DNA from 2 places in the Rothia mucilaginosa genome. Region 1 is predicted to be linked to the other one. Evidence: predicted binding sites of a transcription regulator. Region 1 holds the regulator's gene; the other holds the start of a gene.
The links. The regulator LexA, encoded in region 1, represses DNA repair genes until DNA is damaged. The targets are predictions, from matches to a motif close to TCGAACANNTGTTCGA.
Positions count from the first base shown of each region.

Region 1 (6,106 bases):
TCGTACGCTTCAAGAGAGCTCGCACCGCCGGTCACCACCATGCCGTCAGCCTCACGCAACTGATCGGGCACAGCGGTCAAGATAACGTCCGCCCCCGCATCCTGAAGAAGCTTCACCAGGGCACCACGAGTTCCGGGTTCCCCCAAAACGGCAACCACAGGACGAGCAGTCTGAGCACTCTGTGCAGATTCAGTTTTGACGGGTGTGGGTTCAACGGGAACAGGCATCGGTGCGCTCCTAGTTCATAGGCTCAAGAATTCGACTCAAGCGCTCTAGCTTGAGAGATAGAGGATTCGGAGTCAAGACATCAACCTCACGCAGAAGCCAACCACACACGGGTCCGTGCTTAGCGCTGAGGCTGAGGAATTTCCAGACGCTGACCGGCATCAACAGAGGTGCTGGTCAACGAGTTCAACTCCATAATACGAACCACAGTATCACGGGTGTCACCCTGCGGATCCACCGCCTGAGCAATATCCCACAGGGTCTCACCGTGCTTGACCACAACGACGGTTCGAGTCACCGAAGCGTTCTCCATGGAAGCAGAAGCCGCCGGGCCAAAGAAGCTAATAGCGCCGAGCACAATCAGCGCCGCCAAAGTCAGCAGAGGCAGCCCCTTCAGGAAACCGCGCGGGGTGCCAAGACGACGAATAGAAGCGGGAACCTCGCGCAGAAGCTCGCCACCCTTAGCCAGAAGAACACTCTTCACGCTGGGCGCCTGCGCATCAGAAGCAGCCTGCGCACCAGAAGCTACAGAGCGAACCGGCGCCTGAATAGAAGCAGCAGGGGTAGAAGCAACGGGGGTAGCAACGCCGGGAGCTTGGGTAGGCTGAGCTACCTGCGCAGGACGGGGTGCATGAGCCGCACGAGAAGAGCGAACAGACTGCGAAGACGCAGGCACACGAGAACGCCCCTGCGCGGTACGGACAGCCGTGTTGCGGGCGGGTGCGGTGCGGGCGGGGTGAAGTACCACCAAACCTGCCGGAAGGTGTGCAGAAGTGCCACGAGAAGCAAGAGGTGCTGCAGTAGTCATTGTGGTTCCTTTCTCTCAGCTCTCCCCGGGGTTACCCCGCGGGTCTAGCAATGCCGAGCGATACCCGCTCGGAGGTCCTAGTTGAGTGATAACTATGGAGTGGTGATTGTTAAGCGATAACTAGTGGATAGCTATTCTCTAGTTAGGTCAGAGCGTCGGGTGCACCGGGTTAGAGGCACAGGGTTGCCCCGGAACCCCATCCCCTGCGCTCTCTCCTCGCCAGATGCCCTCTAGAGCATCCGGGGTAGATCATGCGAAGAGAGAAGCAGAGGATTCGAATACATTCGAACACTCATTCACTCTCCTCTCCCGAAAGACTCCGGGTCGAATCTTCGAATATTTTTCGAACATTCGCCCGTAAATCCTGAATTTCAGGAGAGATTCAAGAGTATATACGAACTCTTGTTCTAAAGTCTAGCAGAGATGTACTAAAAATTTCTTCGAGTTTCGAAGAAAAAATCTAGAATATTTGTTTGAGTTTTTCGGTGTAGTGTTCTACACTGGTGTCAAGAGACGTTCCACACGCTCCTGATGAGTCCTACTCACAGCAGGTTTCTGTACCCGTTACAGCTTGGTTCTGTATCGAGTGCAGGTGCCGCTGGCTGAGTTTTATAGGGCGGAGGCGCATACTCGTTGCCTGTGTATCGCTCCGGTATCGCTCCGGCACGGATAGAATTCCTCCACCCCCTGACGAGATAAGACCCATTTCGGCAGAACCCCAAAAAATTTTTAGGACACCATCAGAAAACGTGTGAAGCACCCATCCGTGCCCCGACCGGACTGTGGCTCAGACAGACTGCAGAGACCGGAATACAGAAATCGGGGCACAGACCGAAGGAAAAGAAATGGCAACAGCACCCCGTCCGGCGCTGACCGCGCGCCAGCAGAAGATTCTTGACGCGATCCGCACCGAGATTGAACAAAAGGGTTACCCGCCGTCCATGCGCCAGATTGGTGACATGGTGGGTCTTGCGTCCCTGTCCTCGGTCACTCACCAGCTCGGTCGCCTCGAGACCATGGGCTACATTCGCCGCGACCCCAAGCTCCCCCGCGCTATTGAGGTGTTGGATGAGAACGGCGTCGGCATCCACGGTAGCGCTTCCTCTTCCCTGCCCGAGCTGCCGAACTTCGAAGTCGGCGATGAAGACCTCGTACCCGTTCCCCTGGTTGGACGAATTGCAGCGGGCGGTCCCATTACCGCCGAGCAGTCCGTGGAGGATGTGCTCGCCCTGCCCCGCCAGCTGGTCGGTAGCGGCAAGCTCTTCATGCTCAAGGTCAAGGGCGATTCTATGATTGACGCCGCAATCTGCGACGGCGACTGGGTGGTTGTCCGCGAGCAGCACACCGCAGACAACGGCGATATCGTTGCTGCGCTACTCGACGATGAAGCAACCGTGAAGGTGTTCCGTCAGGTCGACGGCCACACCTGGCTCATGCCGCGCAACTCCAACTACGAGCCGATTATGGGCGACCGCGCAACCGTCATGGGTAAGGTCGTCTCCGTGCTGCGTAGTCTTTAGAAGATGTAGTCTCTAGAAGACGCTGGCTCTAAATAGCACAGCCTCTAGAAGACATCACCGTTAGGGCTTTGAGCTCTATATAGAAATCACCCCGGTGATACGTGAAGGTTCACGTATCACCGGGGTGATTTCTATATGTCCAAATTTATATGTCCAAAGCGGGGCGGTGGTGTCAGGAATGGACCCTGCCCGAGCTAACGCTCAATACTCGCTGAAAGACGAGCCAGTGCACCAATGACGGCTGCCTTATTCTGCGTCGACCACATCGGCGGCATCGCCTTCATCAAGAAACCGCCGTAGCGTTTAGTCGCCACACGAGAATCCAGCACAGCCACCACGCCGCGGTCAGACACCGAACGGATTAGGCGACCCGCGCCCTGCGCCATACGAATCGCCGCGTGGTGAGCAGAAACCGCCATAAAGCCGTTACCGCGGTGACGGTTCACCGCCTCCGTACGAGCCTGCGCAATCGGGTCATCCGGGCGCGGGAACGGAATGCGGTCCATCACCACCAGGCGGCAAGAGTCGCCGGGAACGTCCACGCCCTGCCATAGGCTCATCGTTCCGAACAGGCATGAGTCGATGTCCTCGCTGAACTCCTCCACCAGGGCCTTGAGCGAAGACTCTCCCTGTAGAAGAATGTTCAGGTCACTATGCTCACGCATGTACTCGGCGGCACGCTCAGCGGCACGCTTCGAAGAGAACAGGCCCAGGGCGCCGCCCTCCGACGCCTCGCACAGCTCACGTAGACGCTCCAGCTGACCCTCGTGCACACCAAATCCCGGAGGCTTCAAATCTCCGGCAACATACATGATGCCCTGCTTGCGGTAGTCGAACGGCGAACCCACATCGATGCTCGTCCAGCGCGGCGCGCCCTCACCCTGCAGTCCCAGGGCACCGGCTGCAACGTCAAAAGAGTCACCCACCGTCAGGGTCGCACTCGTCAGAATCACGGTGCGATCAGCGAACAAGCCGTCACGCAGCTGCAGGCCAACGCTCAACGGAGCGATATTCAGGGTCGCCGGGTCGGTGTCGGAAGCAGCCACATAGCGGCCGTTCTCCCAGCCGCCCTGACGAGAAATCCACAGGACGTCCTGCTCGCCCGAAGCCTCCAGAATGCGGCTACTCATATCGTGTACCTCAGAGACACGCGAGCGCGCCATCTGCAGGCCGGCGTCAACGTCCTGACCGTCCGGTTTTGTATCGGACAGGGCAGTGCGGGCGGCATCGTTGACCGCAGAAATAGCGGTCAAAAGGCGACCGTCCAGGCCCTTCAGCAGGCCCTCGGCAAGACCCTCGAAAGCGGTCTCCAGGGTGCCAGCTGCCATTTCCAGCGCGCCGGAATCAGCCTTCGAATGCTTCTTCACGCTACGTGCCGCACGGCGAACCATCGCAACCGTCAAAGAACCAGACACGGCGCCGGTCACGCGGTCCACCAACTCATGAGCCTCATCAATAATGACCGTCTCATGCTCGGGCAGAACCTTCATGCCTTCAAAAGCGTTAATCGCCAGCAGGGCGTGGTTCGTGATGACAATGTCAGCCTCAGCGGCACGGCTACGCGCCATCTCACTAAAGCACTCTTCCACCAGCGGGCAGCGGCGGCCCAGACACTCAGCGGCACTGACCGACACCTGAGCCCAGGCGCGGTCAGAGACGCCGGGCTTCAACTCGTCACGGTCGCCGGTCTCCGTGCGGTCAGCCCACTCGCGTAGGCGCACCACTTCCTCACCCACGCGGGAGGTCGAAGAAGGCATGTCAAAGAGAGCATCCGGTTCGTCTTCCGGGTAGCCGCCCTCCAGCTTGTGCAGGCAGAGGTAGTTATTGCGGCCCTTGAGCAGAGCCACCTGCGCCTGCGACTCCGGGCGCGGCTCCAGCGCTTGCAGAAGACGCGGAATATCGCGGTTCACGATCTGCGCCTGCAGGGCGAGGGTCGCCGTCGCAACCACAATCGGCTGGTCCGACTCCCCCACCCGCGCCAGGGCAGGAACCAGGTAGCCCAGGGACTTACCGGTACCGGTACCCGCCTGCACCAGCAGATGACGCTGAAGTTCAAGAGCCTGCGCCACATGCGCCACCATGGTGCGCTGACCGGCACGGTTCTGACCGCCGGTGGCGGCAACCGCCTCGTCCAACAGAGTCAGGGCATCCTTCGCACCGGGCAGGGTCTCAAGCTCCTGCCCGGTGAATCGGGTGCCGTCGGTTGCCGGTCCGGGTACGGTTCCGGGGGCGTTTTTGGGCGCGTTGATGCTCTCGGTCACGCTCATACGCCCCTAGAGAGCCTCAGCGGTAGAGGCCTGCTCGGAAACAGAAGCGGTCGCTTCAGCCAGGGCGTGCGCCTCCGCAAGTTCCTCTTCCAGAACCTCCAGCAGGTCGCCTTCCAGCACATACTCGGACAGTTCGGAGGCGACATCCTCACGGACCAGAGCCACCACGAAGGTGCCGTCCGATACGAAATCGGTGCTCTTAATTTCGGCATCCCACTCGTGCAGGCGCGAAATAATCTCACCGTGCGAGTACGGAATCAGCAGCTTCACCTCAATGGAGGGGCGCGGAATGGTGTCCGCGATCTTCTGCTTCAGCTCCTCAATACCCTCACCGGTGCGCGCCGAAACAATCACGTGCTCCGGCTCGCGCTGACGCATACGCTCCAGCACGAACGGATCGGCGGCATCCGCCTTATTCAGCACAATGATTTCGGGAATATGGCGGGCGTCAACCTCCGCGATAACCTCGCGGACAGCACGAATCTGCCCCTCCGGGTCCGGGTGCGAAGCATCCACCACGTGCAGGATGACGTCAGCGTCAGCGACCTCTTCTAGGGTGGAGCGGAACGCCTCCACCAGCTGGGTCGGCAACGAACGCACGAAACCGACCGTGTCAGAGAGGGTGTAGCCGATACCGTCCGGGGTCTGGGCCTTACGGACGGTCGGGTCCAGGGTCGCAAACAGGGCGTTCTCCACGAGCACGCCGGCATCGGTCAGACGGTTCAGCAGGGAGGACTTACCCGCGTTCGTGTACCCGGCAATAGCAACCGAAGGCACACGGTTACGGCGACGGTTCAGGCGCTTCGTCTCACGCGCCGGCGCCATCGCAGCAATCTCACGCTTAAGCTTCGCCATGCGAGCGCGCAGGCGGCGGCGGTCCATCTCAATCTTGGTTTCACCGGGACCACGCGAACCGATACCCTCACCGGCTGCGGCACGGCCACCCGCCTGACGGGACAGGGACGCACCCCAACCACGCAGACGCGGTAGCATGTACTCCAGCTGAGCCAGCTCAACCTGCGCCTTACCCTCGCGGGACTTAGCGTGCTGAGCGAAAATGTCGAGAATCAGGGCGGTGCGGTCAATGACCTTGACCTTCACGATGTCTTCGAGGGCACGACGCTGCGAGGGAGCCAGTTCGGAGTCGACGATGACGGTGTCGGCGCCGGTCGCCTCCACAATGTCCTTGAGTTCCAGCGCCTTACCTGAGCCGAGGAAGGTGCCGGGGTCCGGCTTGAGGCGGCGCTGAACCAGGCCATCCAGAACCTCGGAACCTGCGGTTTCAG
Region 1 is NZ_AP014938.1:355,894-361,999, forward strand. Features, by position in the region: gene RM6536_RS01325 (imidazole glycerol phosphate synthase) at 1-227, opposite strand, end outside; gene RM6536_RS01330 (LysM peptidoglycan-binding domain-containing protein) at 347-1,033, opposite strand; gene lexA (transcriptional repressor LexA) at 1,879-2,553, shown strand; gene RM6536_RS01340 (ATP-dependent DNA helicase) at 2,748-4,820, opposite strand; gene hflX (GTPase HflX) at 4,827-6,106, opposite strand, start outside.

Region 2 (6,106 bases), 620 kb from region 1:
CCTGATTTACAAGGGCGAAATTGAGCCCGGTAAGGTATTCGACCTGGTTCTGCCCATCGACGAGGCAGCTAAGGGTTACGAGGCAATGGACCAGCGTACCGCCACCAAGGTTCTGCTGACCATGCCGTAATAGCCGCTCGTATCGCCGGTTCTTGTACTTTCTTGTACTAGCAACCCGGCGCGTATACGCTACTAATCCCCGCACCGACCCTGTTCACTCCATGTGAGCGTAGGGTACCGGTTGCGGGGATTCGTGCATTAAAAATTGAGTTTATTTGTCGGAGTCCGGCGAGGTGAGGGACAAATGCGTGAGCCAAGGCATAGAATAAAAGAGCATGATTCGTACAACTCGAAGGATGACAATGACGAAGAAGCCTTTCCCTTCCGACCTCGAAATCGCACTTGCCGCCGATCTTTGGCCCATTAACAAGATTGCAGCGGACAACGGCATCAGCGAAGATCGCCTTGAACCCTACGGTAAGTACGTGGCTAAGGTCCTCCTCGACGAAACCACCAACGCAGAGACCGCCCGCAAGCGCGGCTCCAAGTACATCGTGGTTACCGCAGTCACCCCTACCCCGCTCGGTGAAGGTAAGACCGCAACCTCCGTCTCGCTCGCACAGGGCTTCGCACAGACCGGCCGCAAGGCAATCCTGGCTCTGCGTCAGCCCGCAATGGGCCCAACCTTCGGCATTAAGGGCGGCGCAGCGGGCGGCGGCTACTCCCAGATCGTTCCCATGGAGAAGCTGAACCTGCACCTGACCGGCGATTTCCATGCCGTCACCGCAGCACACAACCTGCTTGCCGCAATGATTGACAACCACCTGCACCACGGTAACGAGTTGCGCATCGACCCGCGCGCAATCGAGTGGCGCCGCGTTATCGACATGAACGACCGCTCCCTGCGCAACATCGTCGTGGGCCTGGGCGAACGCATGGACGGCGTGGTCCGCGAGACCGGTTTCGACATCACCAGCGCCTCCGAAATCATGGTGATTCTCTCGCTGGCAACCTCCTTCAAGGACCTGCGCGAGCGCCTGGCAAAGATCGTGATCGGCCTGAACTACGACGGCGAGCCCGTCACCGCAGCCGACCTGAAGGCTGACGGTGCAATGTCCGTCATCCTGGCAGACGCCATCAACCCGAACCTGCTGCAGACTCTGGAGCACACCCCCGCACTGATTCACGCGGGCCCCTTCGGCAACATCGCAACCGGTAACTCCTCCGTGGTCGCCGACTACGTTGGCCTGGAGTACTCCGACTACGTGATTACCGAGGCTGGCTTCGGTGCCGACATGGGTGCGGAGCGTTTCTTCAACGTCAAGTGCCGCGTCTCCGGCCTGAAGCCCGACGCAGCAGTGCTCGTCGTGACCGTGCGCTCCCTGAAGTCCCACTCCGGCCTGTACAAGATCGTTCCGGGCAAGCCCCTGCCCGAGGGCATGCTGCAGGAAAGCCCCTCCGACGTGGAGAAGGGCGCAGAGAACCTGAAGAAGCACATCGAGATTGTGCGCAACTTCGGTGTTCAGCCGGTCGTGGCAATCAACGCGTTCCCGACCGACTTCGAGTCCGAGCACGAGACCATCCGCCGTATCGCTGAGGAGGCTGGCGCTCGCGTCGCTATTCACCGCGGTGTGGCTGAGGGCGGTAAGGGCACCACCGACCTGGCAAACGTAGTTGCTGAGGCATGTGACGACGTTTCGGATCTGAAGTACACCTACGATCTTGAGGACTCCATCGAGACCAAGATCGAGAAGGTCGCCACCAAGGTCTACGGTGCGGACGGCATCTCCATTGCTCCCGCTGCCGCTAAGCAGCTGAAGCGTTTCGCTGAGCTGGGCTACTCGCACCTGCCCGTGGTCATTGCGAAGACCCACCTGTCCATCTCTTCGGATGCAACTCTGAAGGGCGCACCGACCGGCTGGACCCTGCCCGTGCGCGAGGTTCGCCTGGCTGCAGGTGCCGGCTACGTCTACGCTATCTGCGGCACCATGCGCACCATGCCGGGCCTGAGCAAGAGCCCCGCAGCTGAGCGCATCGGCTTCGATGAGAACGGCGTGATGATCGGCCTGTCCTAAGGCGACTATTCCGGCTGATCTATAGCTAGTGGAGGCGGCGTTCCTTCCCCACAGCGGGGGAGGGGCGCCGCTTTCCTGTGCTCCAGTGGTGGCAGGTACCGGGCGGCAGATGGGGTGAATGCCGGTGTGATTGCCAGTGAAAAGGCTGAGCATTGGGGTTTTGGGTGCTGAACGGTGCTGAATGGCGGGGGAGTGAAGGATAGTGGAACCCCTAGTGGAGGGGTCTTTCACCCTTTCCTTGAAGGCTTCCCGAGTGCCCCTCCGGAGGGCGGAATTGGTACGTGCTGGTTAATAATTGGGCTCTATTTATGCTTGAAAGTCAGTTTTTATTAAACAATCTGTAGAGATTGATTTTTTAGTGACACACTGTCTTGCATTTTGTGAAAATATGATATTGACTAGGTGTTTTATTTTTTGACAGGGGTTTCAATGGGTGTGCTCAGTGAACCTGAAGGCGGGGCTGCTGTTATCGTTTTGTTATAAAAGTTCTACTTTAGGGGGTGCCTAATGGGATCAAGCAGACCAATTGATTTTTCCCTCGCGTGTATACCTGAACATGTTTTGAACAGTGTGCGGCACATTTTTTCCGTTTCATGAAGTTGCAAGAGCTTGAAGATAGTTTGACCTTAACCCTCTACTTCCGCGGAATACCGGGTTGAAACCGGGTATTAAGCCTTCAAAATTACTGAGTGTGAAGCTCAGGTTAAAGGTGCACTGAAGTGCCAAATGAGGGAAAATCTAAAATTATTTTGAGTGAAATAAGTCACGCTAAAACTCGAAAAAAATGAAATTGGTACGTATGGATAGCCTAAAAAACAGCTATTTTTATTACAGAACGATTACATTGAGGCGCGGGTCACTAAAACCGGCTCTCCGTACCAAATTGAGCGGTAAAACAGCCCCCAAAAAGTTCGCTACTATTGAGTCATCAAGTAATCGTGAGATTTCCAAAGTCCTCGGGTTGCTTGTGTTTGAGTGAGTGATAGATACCCCTGGGTGTCATGAGAAGCGACTGCGTATCGATGCGCAGTCGCTTCTCTGTTTAACTTTTGAATTTCGCTGCTTGAATTTCAATGGAGCCTCAGATAGGCGGGACCTTGGCTAGAGCCTGTACCGAACGTGCTCCAGAGTCTGTTCCGAAGGCGCCCTGAACATGCATCCCGAACATGCATCCCGCACATTCAACGCCGAATGCGCTCGGAATGCGCTCATAGGGAAGTGCTCTATATGGGTGCCTGCCGCATCATGGGAGCCCCTACACTGGAACTATGACTACTTACCCCGAACCCACCCTCATCTTTGAGAACCCCGAACTGACTGTCCGTGCGTTCAGCGTCTCTGAGATGGACAACAGCGTCTACCTCATCACCATGCGCGCCACCGGTGAGCAGGTGCTTATCGATCCCGCGGACGATGCAGAAGAACTCTACGCCTTCACTCTCGATGCGCTCCTGAATGACTGCCCGCAGCTCGAACTGGCAGACGGTGAAGAACGCCGCGTGCGCGTTATGGAGAGGGATGAGGACTTCAATTCCCTCAGGCCTCGCGCGATCGGTTTGACCGGCATCCTGGTCACTCACGGCCACTGGGACCACATTCGCGCTATTAAGGAGCTTGACCGCCTCACCGGTGCCGTCACCTCCGCGGGTGCAGCTGACGCAGCCGCCATTAAGGAACAGGAAGACTACACTGTCGAAGAGGAGCTGACCGGCGGCGAAAGCTTCGACTTCTATCTCTCTGACACCGTCATTCGTGCCCTGCACGTGCCCGGCCACACCCCCGGATCCATCGTCTACACCCTCGAAACCACCTGGGAAGACGGCACCCCCGCAACCCTGCTGTTCACCGGCGATACCCTCTTCCCCGGCGGTGTGGGTAAGACCGACTCCCCGCAGCAGTTCGGTGAGCTCTTCTCCAACGTGCTCGAAAAGCTCTTCGGCGGCTTCGAGGACGACGCTATCGTGCTGCCCGGCCACGGCCGCTCCACCACCCTCGGCGATGAGCGCCCCCACCTGGAAGACTGGGGAACCCGCGGCTGGTAAATCGCCCCTGTCAACCCACCTCATATATCCGCCTCATATAAGTACTGCACCCTCATACCTTCACCTGCCGCATAATCCCGCTGGTGAAAGGTGTGAGGGTGTAGAATTTAAGTTCGAAGATAAGACGAAAGGATTTTCGATGACACCCCGCCCGGCACACGGTAGCACCGCACTCAAAGCGAACGATCTGACCAGCATCCGGGTTCAGGGTGCCCGCGAAAACAACCTCAAGAACGTAGACCTCACCATTCCGCGTGATGCGATGGTCGTCTTCACCGGCCTCTCCGGCTCCGGTAAGTCCTCCCTCGCCTTCGACACCATCTTCGCGGAAGGTCAGCGCCGCTACGTTGAGTCGCTGTCCTCCTATGCGCGTATGTTCCTCGGACAGGTCGATAAGCCCGATGTAGACTTCATCGAGGGCCTCTCCCCGGCGGTGTCTATCGACCAGAAGTCCACCTCCAAGAACCCGCGCTCAACCGTCGGTACTATCACCGAAATCTACGACTACATGCGTCTGCTCTGGGCACGTATCGGTCACCCGCACTGCCCTGTCTGCGGTGAAGAAATCACCCAGCAGACCCCGCAGCAGATCGTGGACATTCTGCAGGAATACCCCGAACGCACCCGCCTGCAAATCCTCGCGCCCGTCGTCAGCGCACGTAAGGGCGAGTTCGTGGACCTCTTCAAGGACCTGCTCACCCAGGGCTATTCGCGTGCCCGCGTGGACGGCCAAACCGTGCAGCTCTCCGACCCGCCCAAGCTCGCCAAGCAGTACAAGCACACCATCGAGGTGGTCGTCGACCGCATCGTCATTAAGGACGGTATTCACCAGCGCCTCACCGACTCCATCGAAACCGCGCTCAAACTCGCCGACGGCCGCGTGCTCATCGACTTCGTGGACCGCGAGCAGGACGACCCCGAACGCACCCGCTCCTTCAGCGAAAACCTCGCCTGCCCCAACAACCACCCGCTGCAGATCGACACCATCGAACCGCGCGCCTTCTCCTTCAACTCGCCGTTCGGCGCATGTAGCGCCTGCGACGGCATCGGCTCGCGCCTGGAAGTAGACACCGAACTGCTCGTACCCAACCCCGACCTGACCCTCGGCGAGGGCGCTATCGCCCCCTGGTCGCAGGGCAAAGCAACCACCGAATACTGGCTGCGCCTGCTCGCAGGCCTGGGGGAGGAGCTCGGCTTCGACCTGAACACCCCCTTCAAGGACCTGCCCGCCAAGACCCGCGCCGCCATCCTGGACGGCAAGGACTACAAGGTTGAGGTGTCCTACCGCAACCGATTCGGCCGCGAACGCCGCTACACCTCCGGATTCGAGGGCGTGAAGGCGTACATCAAGCGCAAGCACGAAGAAACCGAATCGGACTTCGCCCGCGACCGCTACGAACAGTACATGCGCCAGGTCCCCTGCCCCTCCTGCGGTGGCGCGCGCCTGAACCCGACCATCCTGGGCGTGAAGGTCGGCGGCAAGTCCATCGCAGACATTACCGACCTGTCCCTGGCTGACGCACTTAGCTTTGTGCGCGGCCTGCAGCTGACCGCCCGCGAAGCCAAGATTGGTGAGCAGGTCCTCAAAGAAATTGATGCCCGCCTGCAATTCCTGCTGGACGTGGGTCTGGACTACCTGACCCTCTCACGCTCCGCCGGTACGCTTTCCGGCGGTGAGGCGCAGCGCATCCGCCTGGCAACCCAGATCGGTTCGGGCCTGGTCGGTGTGCTGTACGTGCTCGACGAGCCCTCCATCGGCCTGCACCAGCGCGATAACCGCCGCCTCATCGAAACCTTGACCAAGCTGCGCGATATGGGCAACACGCTTATCGTGGTTGAGCACGACGAAGACACCATGCGCGAAGCCGACTGGATCGTGGATGTAGGACCCGGCGCCGGCGAGCACGGTGGCGAAATCGTACACTCCGGCAGCTTTGAGGAGCTGCTGAAGAACACCAAGTCCATTACCGGCGACTACATGGCTGGCCG
Region 2 is NZ_AP014938.1:2,028,499-2,034,604, forward strand. Features, by position in the region: gene RM6536_RS07910 (zinc-dependent alcohol dehydrogenase family protein) at 1-130, shown strand, start outside; gene RM6536_RS07915 (formate--tetrahydrofolate ligase) at 363-2,075, shown strand; gene RM6536_RS07920 (MBL fold metallo-hydrolase) at 3,344-4,117, shown strand; gene uvrA (excinuclease ABC subunit UvrA) at 4,257-6,106, shown strand, end outside.
Region 2: uvrA (excinuclease ABC subunit UvrA) is a predicted target of LexA. The motif match lies at 4,219-4,234, and genes of this name have one in related genera.